Regions from separate parts of the Pantoea sp. S18 genome, predicted to be linked through region 2. Evidence: predicted binding sites of a transcription regulator. Region 2 holds the regulator's gene; the other holds the start of a gene.

Region 1 (6,812 bases), 1.1 Mb from region 2:
TTCATCAGCGCGGTTTTCCCTGCGCCGCTTTGTCCTACTAACGCCACGCGTTTACCGGCGTTGAGAGTAAAATTCAGCGATTGAGACAGCGCTTCACCGCTGGCTGTCATTACCACTAGGTCCTGCGCATGAAGGTGTAGCGGTGCCGTGAGGGAAAGCTCGCGGGAAGCGTGTTCTAAGGTTGGATCGGGACTTTCACGTAGAAACTGGTCCAGCGCATCAGCTCCGCCAATCGCTTGCGCTTTGGCGTGATAAAAAGTGCCTAAATCGCGTAACGGCTGAAAAAATTCAGGTGCCAGAATGAGTGCCAGAAAACCGGCAAACAGCGTTACGCCGGTGCTGTAATGACCAAAATTCAGTTCGCCAAGGTAAGAAAAACCGAAATAGACCGCGACGACAGCAATCGCCAGTGAGGCAAAAAACTCCAGCACGGCGGAAGAGAGAAACGCCAGGCGCAACACTTCCATGGTGCGCTGACGGAAATCGGTGGTGCTGGCGGCAATCGCTTCTTGCTCTGCCGCGCCGCGATAGAACAAGCGCAGCGTTTCACGTCCACGCAGACGATCGTAAAAATCACCGCTAAGACGGGCGAGAGCAACAAAGTTGCGGCGGTTGGCATCCGCCGCGCCCATACCAACCATCGCCATAAACAGGGGAATCAGTGGCGCGGTCACCAGCAGAATCAATCCTGCCGCCCAGTTAATCGGGAAAATAGCGATCAAAATAGCTAATGGAATAAAGACCGCCAGCGACATTTGTGGCAGATAGCGCGCGTAGTATTCCTGCATCTCTTCGATTTGCTCGAGCAGCAGCGTAGCCCAGCTGCCTGCGGGTTTGCCCTGAATCCAGGCGGGACCGAGCACATTGAGGCGATCCAGAACCTGCTGACGCAGCGCACGGCGAATGGCGACGCCAGCGCGATGTCCTGCCATTTCGCGGGCGTAATGCAATCCAGCACGTAAGACAAAGCACAGCAGCAACAACAGAAAATCGGTGAGCAGTGATGCACGAGGTTGTTGCGCGACCAGCAGATTTTGCAGCAGTGAAGCCATTAACCAGGCTTGGGCGATAATGACCAGTGCGCCAGCAAAACCCAACAGCGAAGCTACACGCAAGTTGCGCGCACCGTGATGACGTTGCTGACGGAGCCAGCGGAGAAGTTCTTGTTGCCGTGATTTGTTCATGCGATGCCGTTTGGTAACTCAAAAGAGATGTGAATCCCGGATGAAAACCCAGCAATGTCGGGCGCGTGAACTGTAGCACGCAGGTAACAAAAAAGGCGACCAAAACTGGCCGCCTTTAGGCGATTATGATCAGGTTATTAACAACTTACTTATCGTTTTTAACCAGTCCATCGAGGAAGCGTTCCGCATCCAACGCAGCCATACAGCCGGTACCGGCAGAGGTAATGGCCTGGCGATAAATATGATCCATCACATCGCCGGCAGCGAACACGCCTGGGATGCTGGTTTGAGTGGCGTTACCATGCAAACCAGACTGCACTTTGATGTAGCCATTTTCTAAATCCAGCTGACCGTCAAAGATTGCGGTATTTGGACTGTGGCCGATAGCGACAAACAGACCAGCGACATCGAGTGATTCCGCCGCTTCACCTTTGGTAGAAAGCAGTTTCAAGCCTGTCACGCCCATTTGATCGCCGACCACTTCGTCCAGCGTGCGGTCGGTGTGCAGCACGATGTTGCCATTGCGCACTTTTTCCATCAGGCGGTCGATGAGGATTTTCTCCGCGCGGAAGCTGTCGCGACGGTGAATCAGATGCACTTCAGCGGCAATGTTAGCCAAATAAAGTGCTTCCTCAACGGCAGTGTTGCCTCCACCAATCACGGCAACTTTCTGGTTACGGTAGAAGAAACCGTCACAGGTCGCGCAAGCAGATACGCCTTTGCCTTTAAACGCTTCTTCTGATGGCAGACCGAGATAACGCGCTGAGGCGCCAGTTGCGATGATCAAGGCATCAGCAGTGTATTCACCGCTGTCGCCGACCAGACGGAACGGACGGTTCTGCAAATCGACGGTATGAATGTGGTCAAAAATGATCTCGGTGTTGAATTTCTCAGCATGCTCTTGCATGCGTTCCATCAACGCTGGACCGGTCAGATCGTTTGCATCGCCTGGCCAGTTCTCCACTTCGGTGGTGGTGGTGAGCTGACCCCCTTTTTCCAGCCCGGTGATTAATACCGGATTCAGGTTAGCGCGCGCTGCATATACCGCAGCAGTGTAACCGGCAGGGCCGGAGCCCAGAATGAGCAGCTTACTGTGTTTGGCCGTACTCATGCGTTCCTCAATTTTTCTGACAACATAGTTTTTGATTGTAGGGAAATTAACGTCGCAAAAAAAGGCTTCAGCAATTTTGTTAACAATCACTGCGAGCGGCGTAGACGATGAGTGTAAATTTTGCACGCGCGTTGCGCCAAAAGGGGGCAATGCTCGGCAATTAGTGGTGCAGCAGCATAAAAATTCTCATTTAAAAACAGCAACCCAGAACTCTATCTGGCATCTTGTACTGAATTTGGATGTTTTACTTTGACAATCGCCTGCGCTTTTGCGAAAACATTGGGAGAAGCAGAGAATATTTAGCGATTCAAAACAGAATTTCATTTCTGTTTTGGCTTTTTTAGCCGAATAAACTCAGCCTGACATTGGTAGTGACGCATGATGTGGACAGACAACATGCGTCATACGGATGGACGCGTTACTGCACAGGCTTATGGTCTTCACTTCAGTAAGGCCCTGAACAATGAGCGTTTTCAGGGTGTGGCAGGTAAAGGGAAGGAATTAAGAGAGACAATAATAATGGTAGACAATAAGAAACGCCCCGGAAAAGATTTAGATCGTATCGACAGAAATATTCTGAATGAACTGCAGAAAGACGGTCGAATTTCCAATGTCGAGCTTTCCAAACGTGTTGGATTATCGCCAACTCCTTGTCTTGAGCGCGTACGTCGCCTCGAGCGTCAAGGCTTCATTCTGGGCTACACTGCGCAGCTCAATCCCCATTATCTGGATGCTTCACTGCTGGTTTTCGTTGAGATTACTCTGAATCGTGGTGCGCCAGATGTGTTTGAACAATTTAACGCCGCTGTGCAAAAACTTGAGGAAACTCAAGAGTGTCACCTCGTTTCCGGTGACTTTGACTACCTGCTGAAAACCCGCGTACCAGATATGTCCGCCTATCGTAAACTGCTGGGTGAAACCTTGCTGCGTCTGCCGGGCGTAAACGACACCCGTACTTACGTGGTGATGGAAGAGGTCAAACAGAGCAATCGTCTGGTGATCAAAACCCGGTAGTGCAGGGCAGGTGCAAAGCTTGCAGGATTTCGGTACACTCCTGTGAATTCATACAGGACCAGCGTCGGGCATGCCCGACGTTGTTGCCTTCTTAATTTACAGGCACCTGGAGAGTTCTCTTGAGCCAGGAATATACAGAAGATAAAGATGTTTCGTTACAACCGCTGAGCAGTGGACGTCGTCTGCTGGAGGCGTTGCTCATTCTTGTGGCCTTGTTCGCCATCTATTTGATGGTGTCGCTGGTTAGTTTTAACCCTTCAGATCCAAGCTGGTCACAAACCGCATGGCACGAACCTATCCATAATTTGGGTGGTAGCGTCGGCGCATGGCTGGCCGATACGCTATTGTTCATTTTTGGCGTGATGGCTTACGCCATTCCTCCCGTCATTATTGGTCTGTGCTGGATCACCTTCCGCCAACGCGATCGTCAGGATTACATCGACTACTTTGCCGTTGGTTTACGTCTGATTGGCGTGCTGGCCCTGGTGGTAACTACCTGTGGTCTTGCGGCGCTCAACGTTGATGACATCTGGTATTTTGCTTCCGGCGGCGTCATTGGCAGCCTGGTCAGCAATGCGATGGCACCGTGGTTCAGTTCGGCTGGCGGCACTTTAACGCTGCTGTGCGTCTGGGCTGCCGGGATCACCCTTTATACCGGTTGGTCATGGCTGACGATTGCCGAGAAGATCGGCGGCGTGGTAATGGGTGTTCTGACCTTTGCCAGCAACCGTTCACGGCATGACGAACCCTGGCAGGAAGAAGAATACGACGACGAAGAGCACGCTGATGAGGTGTCGCCTTCTATGCCTGCTTTACAGCCTGCAAATGAAGAAGACGATGTCTTGTTAGCCAAACCGCGCAAGATTAGCGAACCCGTTGTTGCAGAGTTGGGCGATGATCCGCTACTAGCTAAGGCCAGTGCGGCAACTGCCGCTGCGATTGCGGTTACCACGCAAGCCGCACAGCAAACCCCGGCAACCACGCAGCCTGCGGCAAGTGCGTCTGCAGAACCCGCCGCAATGCCGCGCGTTACTGAATCTGCTGCCCAGCCAACTTCGGTTCCACAGCCTGTCGCTGCGGCGCCTGAACCGATCGCGCAGCCTTCTACGCCGCTCTATCGTTTCGAGATGCCAAATGAACCGGCACCTTCACCGTTTTCGCCGGCTGATGACGATGAGGGCCCGAGAATGGGCAACTGGCAGGATGCCGCTCCATCTTCAGCGCCTTTAAATAGTGTCGCCGCTTCATCATTAGCTACGGGAGCAGTAAAAGCAGCATCTTCAACAGCTGCTTATTCGCCTGCTTTCGATATCGTGCCTGAGCGTGATTACAACCCGCAGGTCAAGCAGGGCATTGGTCCAGAATTGCCGCGTCCGAATAAGGTTAAGTTGCCAACACGACGCGAGTTAGCGTCGTACGGCATTAAGTTGCCTTCGCAGCGCATGGCGGAAGAGCAGGCTAAAGATGCTGAGCAGCAACAGCCGGAAGTCACCGCGTCTTACAGCGTTCCTTCACAGGAAGATGATGGTGAGCTGCAAGAGGCGCAGTTGCGTGAAGCCTTCGCATCACAGCAGCAGAATCGTTATGGCGAAAGCTGGCAGGATGCGTCTGAGCCTGAGGATGAAGATGCATTGCAGCAGGCTCAACTGGCACGTCAGTTCGCCGACCAGCAGCAGCAACGCTATAACGAACCTGAAGTGAAGGAAGCGCCGGTCTTTAATCTGGATACCTCGTCTGCGTTTGATTTTTCGCCAATGAAAGATCTGGTCGACGACAGCCCAAGCGAGCCGCTGTTTACGATCTCTGCAACGCCAGAGCCGGAAGAACCCGCGCAGTGGCAGCAACCCGTTGCGCCAGAGCCAGCGTCATTACCGTCGTTGAGTGCCGAATCAAGCCCGTGGTCGTCGCCGGAACAGGAAGCCTATTCTGCGCCGCCTGCGCCAGTGAAACCTGCAGCGCCAGCGCAGGATAGCTTGTTCCATCCGTTCCTGGTTCGCCATGAACAGCCGCTGGAAAAACCCTCTACGCCGCTGCCAACGCTGGATCTGCTCACGTCACCACCGGCTGAAGAAGAGCCGGTTGATATGTTTGCACTTGAGCAAACGGCGCGACTGGTTGAGGCTCGACTGGCGGATTATCGTGTGAAGGCGGAAGTAGTAGGTATTTCTCCTGGGCCAGTCATCACCCGTTTTGAGCTCGACTTAGCGCCAGGCGTTAAAGCTTCACGTATCTCTAACTTGTCGCGTGACCTGGCGCGTTCACTGTCAGCGGTTGCCGTGCGCGTGGTGGAAGTGATTCCAGGCAAGCCTTATGTTGGGCTTGAACTGCCAAATAAACATCGTCAAACCGTTTATCTGCGCGAAGTGCTGGATTGCCCTAAATTCCGTGAAAATCCGTCACCGCTTGCAGTGGTGTTGGGCAAGGACATTGCTGGCCAGCCGGTTGTGGCTGATTTAGCGAAAATGCCTCACTTGCTGGTTGCCGGTACCACTGGTTCCGGTAAATCGGTGGGCGTTAACACCATGATCATCAGCATGTTGTATAAAGCCACGCCTGAAGAAGTGCGTTTTATCATGATTGACCCGAAAATGCTTGAGCTGTCAGTCTACGAAGGCATTCCGCACCTACTGACCGAAGTGGTTACCGATATGAAAGATGCGGCCAATGCGCTGCGCTGGAGTGTTGGTGAAATGGAGCGTCGCTATAAGCTGATGTCGGCATTGGGCGTGCGTAACCTTGCCGGATATAACGAGAAGATTGAGCAGGCTGCAGCGATGGGCCGACCAATTCCCGATCCGTTCTGGAAGCCGGGCGATAGCATGGACACCACACCGCCAGTGCTGGAAAAACTGCCTTATATCGTGGTACTGGTTGACGAATTTGCCGATCTGATGATGGCTGTCGGTAAGAAAGTTGAAGAGTTGATTGCGCGTCTGGCACAGAAAGCACGTGCGGCGGGTATTCACCTGGTGCTGGCGACGCAACGTCCGTCGGTCGATGTGATTACCGGTCTGATCAAAGCCAACATCCCGACGCGAATCGCCTTTACCGTTTCCAGTAAGATCGACTCACGCACCATCCTCGATCAGGGCGGTGCGGAATCGCTGCTGGGCATGGGTGACATGCTCTACATGCCGCCAAACTCCTCAATGCCAGTGCGTGTGCACGGTGCATTCGTGCGCGATCAGGAAGTCCATGCGGTCGTTCAGGACTGGAAAGCACGCGGTCGTCCGCAATATATCGAAAGCATTACTGCTGGTGAAGAGAGCGATAGCGCGGCTGGCGGTATGATGGGTGATGAAGAGCTGGATCCGCTGTTCGATCAGGCTGTCTCTTTCGTGGTGGAAAAACGCCGGGCGTCCATTTCTGGGGTTCAGCGCCAGTTCCGTATTGGTTATAACCGTGCTGCACGCATCATCGAGCAGATGGAAGCGCAGGGCATCGTTTCTGAACCGGGACACAATGGCAACCGTGAAGTGCTTTCACCGCCGCCACACGAAATG
Region 2 (6,812 bases):
TTCCACAAAGTATTCAACGGAGTAACCACGGCTAAATAGCTCGCCGAGATATTCACGGAACACGGTGGAGTAGAGTTTGTTGCCCTTAAAGGTACGACGAATAAAGAACGCGCCCAGACGACGGAAAATCGGGCCGGCAGGCCAGAAGTTCAGGTTGATACCCGCAGCAATGTGCGGTGGCACCAGGCCTTGATGATAAAGCACGTAGGAGAGCAGCAGATAATCCATGTGGCTGCGGTGGCAGGGCACATAGACAATCTCATGACCATCCTGCGCCAGCTGACGCACGCGCTCACCGCCATGTACGTTGATGCCCTGATACAGGCGGCTCCACAGCCAGCCCATCACGCGGTCAGTGACCTTAATCGCTTCGTAAGAGAAGTTCGCCGCCACTTCCTCCATCATTTCGATGGCGTTCTGCTGGGCTTTCTCATGCGAAATCTTTTTGCTGCGTGCTTCATCTTCTACCGCTTTTTCAATCGCTTTGGACTGTAATAGCTTGTTGAAGAGATCCTGACGTGCAGGCAGACGCGGGCCGACCGCAGCCAGACGTTGGCGAGCAAAGTGAATACGCGCCACGCGAGCCAGCTTCTGTGCAATCGACTTATCGGTGCCGTGTTCGGTCGCCATCTGGCGTAGCGAAACGGTTTGCGAGAAGCGTACAAAGCTGTCGCGGCCGTGCCACAGAATAGCGAAGAACTTCTGCACGCCATTGAGCACGCGCAGATGCGGCGTGGATTCACCGGATGTTTCACGTCCCGGCGCACGACCAAACATCACCGCGACCGGCAGCATTTGCACGTCGAGTTGCGGGTTACTGCGGTGCAAATCCAGATAATCGTGGAACAGCTTTACCGATTCGGGATTGGCCACGAAATAGGGAATCACGCGTGGGCCATCGTGAATAAACACGTGGCGCGGCAGCAGGGTGCCATCGATCTCCAGCGGAGCCAGCGGATCGGGCAGATCATGTTTCAGGCATTGAGCACGCAGCGTGAGCAGGTCAGCCTTTGAATCATAAGGCAAAACATACATCACCGGACGAGTCGGATCGATCCCGTGTTCAGAGACGGGATCGGTCGGAATGACCTTACTTTTTACCAAAATAGAGAGTGGTAAATTCAATAATTTGTAATAGAGTTTACGCCAACCTGACATAGACAACTTTAAGCCTCTTGTTAGCAAAGCGCGGCAAGCATACCAGAAAGCGCAGCGAAGGTCTGTGGCTCTGCCGCCTCATACTGCCCACACATTGACGTCAAAATAGATCAAGGGTTCCATAGACATGGCAAATAACGTCACCGGTTTAGTAAGAATAGTGAAAGCAGCCGGTTATTCCTGGCAGGGCCTGCGTGCCGCATGGCAGCACGAAGCCGCATTTCGGCAGGAAGCTGTTGCCGCGCTGGTGGCCATTCTCGTGGCGTGCTGGCTGGATGTAGATACCATCTCCCGCATCTTGATGATTGGCTCGGTAGTGCTGGTTATCATCATTGAGATCCTTAATAGCGCTATCGAAGCGGTGGTTGACCGAATCGGGCAGGAGCAACATCCGCTCGCGGGCCGCGCCAAAGATATGGGATCGGCCGCCGTATTGCTGACTATCTTACTGGCTCTGTTCGTCTGGATCGCGCTGCTCTGGACGCATTTGAGATAGGGATTCCAGATTCATCAAACCGCTGATTTTTCCCTCTGTTACGGTTTTCATTTCGCGAATACCTGTATATACTCACAGCGACTGTATAAACAACCAGGGGGCGGGATGAAAGCGTTAACTGCACGGCAGCAACAGGTCTATGACCTGATTCGCGACCATATTAACCAGACGGGCATGCCGCCAACGCGTGCGGAAATTGCTGCGCAACTGGGTTTTCGCTCGCCCAATGCTGCTGAAGAGCATCTGAAAGCGCTGGCGCGTAAAGGCGTAATTGAAATTGTTTCCGGCGCATCGCGCGGGATTCGTTTGCTAATGGAAGAAGAACCGAGCGAAGGGCTGCCGCTGATTGGCCGCGTCGCTGCCGGTGAACCCTTGCTGGCGCAGGAACATATTGAAGCCCACTATCAGGTGGATGCGAATCTGTTCAAACCGAGCGCCGATTTCCTGCTGCGCGTGAGCGGCATGTCGATGAAAGATATCGGTATTATGGATGGCGATCTGTTAGCGGTGCATAAAACGCAGGAAGTGCGTAACGGCCAGGTTGTCGTGGCGCGCATTGATGATGAAGTCACCGTGAAACGCTGGAAAAAGCAGGGTGCAATTGTTCATCTGCTGCCGGAAAACACCGATTTCCAGCCGATTGTTGTTGATACCCGTGAGCAGTCACTAACTGTTGAAGGTTTAGCTGTCGGGATTGTACGCAACGGCGAGTGGCTCTGATCAGTTTCTGATCCTCCCCAACTGCGGCGGTGTGAATTTGCGCTGACCGCAGTCTGCTGTTTTACTTCTCTGTGACTCTTTCTGCGGCTCACGCTGGCGCCATTATGCTGATTACCGCACATAACGGAATGGGCTGATGCAGCTGTTTTCCTCTTCAGATAAAACACTCTGGCGGCTAGCGCTGCCGATGATCCTGTCAAATATCACCGTCCCGTTACTGGGCGTGGTGGATACTGCCGTTATTGGTCATCTCGATAGCCCTATTTATCTCGGCGGCGTCGCCGTGGGCACAACGGCAACCAGCTTCATCTTTATGCTTCTGCTATTCCTGCGCATGAGCACCACCGGATTGACCGCTCAGGCATTTGGCGCCAATGACAAAACCGCGCTGGCGCGCGCCTTAACGCAACCGCTGCTGATTGCGCTGGTTTTTGGCGTGCTATTTATGGTGCTACGAACGCCGGTGAGCAGCTTGGCGGCAGCCTTGATGGGCGGCAGCCCGGAAGTGCAGCAGCAGGCGCAAATCTTTATTGAGATTCGCTGGCTGAGTGCGCCCGCAACCTTAGCCAATTTGGTGATTCTGGGCTGGCTGCTGGGCGTTCAATATGCGCGGGCACCGATGGTGCTGCTGATCATCGGCAATCTGGTAAATATCCTGCTTGATCTGCTGTTCGTACTGAAACTGCATTGGGGTGTGGCTGGCGCGGCGGCGGCTACCGCGCTGGCAGAATATGTCACGCTGGGCGTGGGTTTGTGGATGGTAGCGCGCGTGCTGAAAATGCGCGGTATCCACTTTACTCTGCTTAAAACTAGCTGGCGCGGCGATGCGGCGCGGCTATTCCGCCTCAATCGCGACATTATGCTGCGCTCTTTAATGCTGCAAATTTGCTTCGCCTCACTCACCATCCTTGGTGCTCGAATTGGCCCGGATGTGGTGGCGGTCAATGCGGTACTGTTGATGTTCCTCACTTTTACCGCATACGCGCTGGATGGTTTTGCCTACGCGGTTGAAGCCTGTTCAGGTGAAGCTGTTGGGGCCAAAGATCGCAGTCGGCTGTTGCTGGTTTGGCATGCGGCTTGCCGCCAGGCTTGCTTCGTCGCAGCGATCTTTGCGCTGATTTATGCGTTAACCGGCCCGCAAATAGTGGCGATGTTGACGTCACTGGAAGCGCTTCGCGAGATGGCCGACAGATATCTGATTTGGCAGGTGATTCTGCCGCTGGTTGGCGTTTGGTGTTATCTGCTGGATGGCATGTTTATCGGTGCGACGCGCGGCCGTGAGATGCGTAACAGCATGGTGATGGCGGCAATCGGCTATGGTATATCGCTGCTTACGTTACCGTGGCTCGGCAATCACGGTTTATGGCTGGCAGTGACGGTGTTCCTGGCGCTACGCGGACTGACGCTGTGGCTGATCTGGCGAGGTCACTGGCAACGTGATAGCTGGTTCAACGCCTGAATAAGCGAAGCGTAACCTACAGATTAATCTGTAATTCTCTGCAAACTGCGAAACGGCTACTACAATTACCTTATACGGCGCACATGAGTAGCGCGTTGTGTGGGTATATCGCCAGATAGATAGGCGATGTATCTATCTCACTCAGGATGAAGTGGAGGATTATTATGAACAAAGACGAAGCGAGCGGAAACTGGAAGCAGTTTAAAGGGAAATTTAAAGAGAAGTGGGGCAAGCTTACGGATGACGACATGACGGTGATCGAAGGTAAACGCGATCAGTTGGTCGGTAAAATCCAGGAGCGCTACGGTTATGCGAAAGACCAGGCCGAGCAAGAAGTTAAGGACTGGGAAAGCACCAATAAAGATTACCGCTGGTAATCGCCCCTTAAGGAAGATGCTCCTACCCGCCAATCATTTAGCGTAGTGATTGGCCCGGCACAAGGACGTGCCTCTCTATTTTCTTACCCGTTTTTTCCCCTCAACCTGATGGTCATGCTCACAGCTTTCATGATGCGTGCAAGCCGCCACTTCTGCGCAGTTCTCACACAGGCCATGCGCCTCAATTACAGTATGACGCAGAGAAAATCCCGCCTGATCCGCTAACGAAGCAATGGTCTTTTCCACACCATGAGCATGTTTTTCAGTCACTGCCGCGCAACCGTCACACACCAGCATCACTGAAGTATGTGCCGGCTCATCAAAATGATGACAAACCACATAACTGTTGTTCGACTCAACGCGATGAATAAATCCCTGTTCTAGCAGGAAATCCAGCGCGCGATAAATGGTGGGCGGTTTAGCTTGCGGTTCACTGACACGCAGCTGATCCAGCAAATCGTAAGCGCTTATCGAACCATTCTGCTCTGCCATCAAGCGCAGCACTTCCGCGCGCTGAGTGGTGAGGCGCACGCCGCGATCAAGGCAAAGTGATTCAGCCTGGGTAAGAAGTTGTTCTGGCGTGAGGTTTGACATAGGCATTCTCCGGGTTGCAGGTGATGTTATTTTATCACACAAATTTTTACGCTGCTGTGATTGCTTATTTTGCTTAAATTCCTACAGAAAATTCCCACCAATCAATCGATTACCCTTCCTGTTTTTCGATCAATTTTGTTGCAATCAACATTTCTGAAAAATGCGTACCGGCAGGCAGCGCAACGGCTGCACGGATTTTGCTTTGCAACTCACCGGGTTAGCGTCTATGGTTCAAAAGGTCTTAAGTAATTTCTGGTATCAATTTACTCACTGTTAATTTTTCTGCATAAAAACACAGCGGAATGGTGCTTACGCATCCAATTCTGCGAATAGCAGTGCTATTTCCTTTTAATTCACAGCAATGAAGCGTTAGCCAGGGTTCAGAATAGCGGCTAACTAAACTTTCAGTCGGTGAGTGATTCAGCGACATTTCAAAGGTGATGGCAGGCTCATGGTGAAGACAATATTCAGGCACAAAAAAGTAGCTTATCTTGTTGGTTTGAATGCAGTATTTCTTTCTTCCTCAGCTCTGGCAGCAGGTACATGGTATGACGCGCGTAACGACGCAATGGGCGGTACCGGCGTAGCCTCTTCCACCTGGAGTTCCGCAGTGCTGGCTAACCCAGCATTGATGACCAAAGCGCAACCTGAAGATAACGTCAGCATCATTTTTCCTTCAGCCGGTGCACAGGTTACTGACAAAGACAAATTGCTCGATCGCGTCGATGACATCACTGATACCGTTGATCGTTATCAGGACGTAATCGATAACCTGACCTTTGCCGATTACCTCAATGGTTACCCGCAGTTGAAGGCCGCAGCAGGCGATATGGCTAATCAGCTCAGCGATCTGCGCGGCAATAAAGCCAACGCAACGGCGGGCGTAGCCCTGGCCGTCACCGTTCCAAATGAAACCTTACCTTTTGCCTTTATCACTAAGGCGTACGGTACTGCGCACGTGCGCGCCAACGTGGCGGATAGCGATATTGCCTACTTGCGCGCTGTTGCCGATGGGTCAAGAATTCCTGTTCCGGGTGATGAAGATAACTTGCGCTCCAGCGCCAATGGGCTGGCGGCTTTGGTCACCGATTATGGTGTGTCAGTCGCGCATGAGTTCTCGATTGCCGGCCATCCGGTTTCTGTCGGCGTAACGCCAAAGCTGCAGAAAACCTGGCTGTATAACTACACCGCGAGTATCTACAACTACGACAAGAGCGACATCAACAACAGCCGCTATCGCAGCAGCGATACCGGTTTCAACGTGGATGCTGGCGTTGCAACGGATTTCGGTGAGAACTGGACTTTCGGTGTGACCGGGCAAAACCTGATCTCGCGCGATATCGACACCAAAGAGGTGAACGGCTACCGCGATACTTACCAAATTCGTCCACTGGTTACGACCGGGCTTTCCTGGAATAACGGGCCGTTCACGCTGGCCGGTGATGTTGATCTGACTGAAACCAAGCGCTTCAAATCGGAAGACAGCAGCCAGTATGCTGGCGTAGGTGCGGAGTATCGTGTGCTGGATTGGCTGGCGCTGCGTGCCGGTTATCGTGCCGATTTGAAGTCGAACGATACCGACGTGTTCACCGCTGGTTTGGGTGTGTCACCGTTCAGCAATACCGTTCATCTCGATCTGGCCGGTTCTGTGGGTAAAGACAACACCGTGGGTGCGATGCTGCAGCTCGGATTTAATTTCTAATTCCCCGTCTGATAACGGGCGGCTGTGCCGCCCGTTTTGCTGTGATATGATTGCGCAGTTTCTCATCACTTAACTTACTGCGGATTTACTGCGTTTCATGACCGATACTTTCTCCTCGCAACGTTTTTCCATCGCCCCAATGCTCGACTGGACCGATCGTCACTGTCGTTATTTCCACCGTCAGCTGAGCGGCGACACGCTGCTATACACCGAAATGGTGACGACCGGCGCGATCATCCACGGTAAAGGCGACTATCTGGCTTACAGCGAGGAAGAGCATCCACTGGCGCTGCAGCTGGGTGGTAG

What was found. The regulator LexA, encoded in region 2, represses DNA repair genes until DNA is damaged. The targets are predictions, from matches to a motif close to TNCTGTATGTACATACAGNA.
Region 1: VIJ98_RS06655 (DNA translocase FtsK 4TM domain-containing protein) is a predicted target of LexA. The motif match lies at 3,348-3,367, and genes of this name have one in related genera.

Annotation. Positions count from the first base shown of each region.
Region 1 is NZ_CP142688.1:1,463,443-1,470,254, forward strand. Features, by position in the region: gene cydD (heme ABC transporter permease/ATP-binding protein CydD) at 1-1,184, opposite strand, end outside; gene trxB (thioredoxin-disulfide reductase) at 1,330-2,295, opposite strand; gene lrp (leucine-responsive transcriptional regulator Lrp) at 2,815-3,309, shown strand; gene VIJ98_RS06655 (DNA translocase FtsK 4TM domain-containing protein) at 3,429-6,812, shown strand, end outside.
Region 2 is NZ_CP142688.1:351,272-358,083, forward strand. Features, by position in the region: gene plsB (glycerol-3-phosphate 1-O-acyltransferase PlsB) at 1-1,158, opposite strand, end outside; gene VIJ98_RS01565 (diacylglycerol kinase) at 1,286-1,654, shown strand; gene lexA (transcriptional repressor LexA) at 1,760-2,374, shown strand; gene dinF (MATE family efflux transporter DinF) at 2,511-3,833, shown strand; gene VIJ98_RS01580 (CsbD family protein) at 3,998-4,210, shown strand; gene zur (zinc uptake transcriptional repressor Zur) at 4,286-4,804, opposite strand; gene traF (conjugal transfer protein TraF) at 5,256-6,506, shown strand; gene dusA (tRNA dihydrouridine(20/20a) synthase DusA) at 6,604-6,812, shown strand, end outside.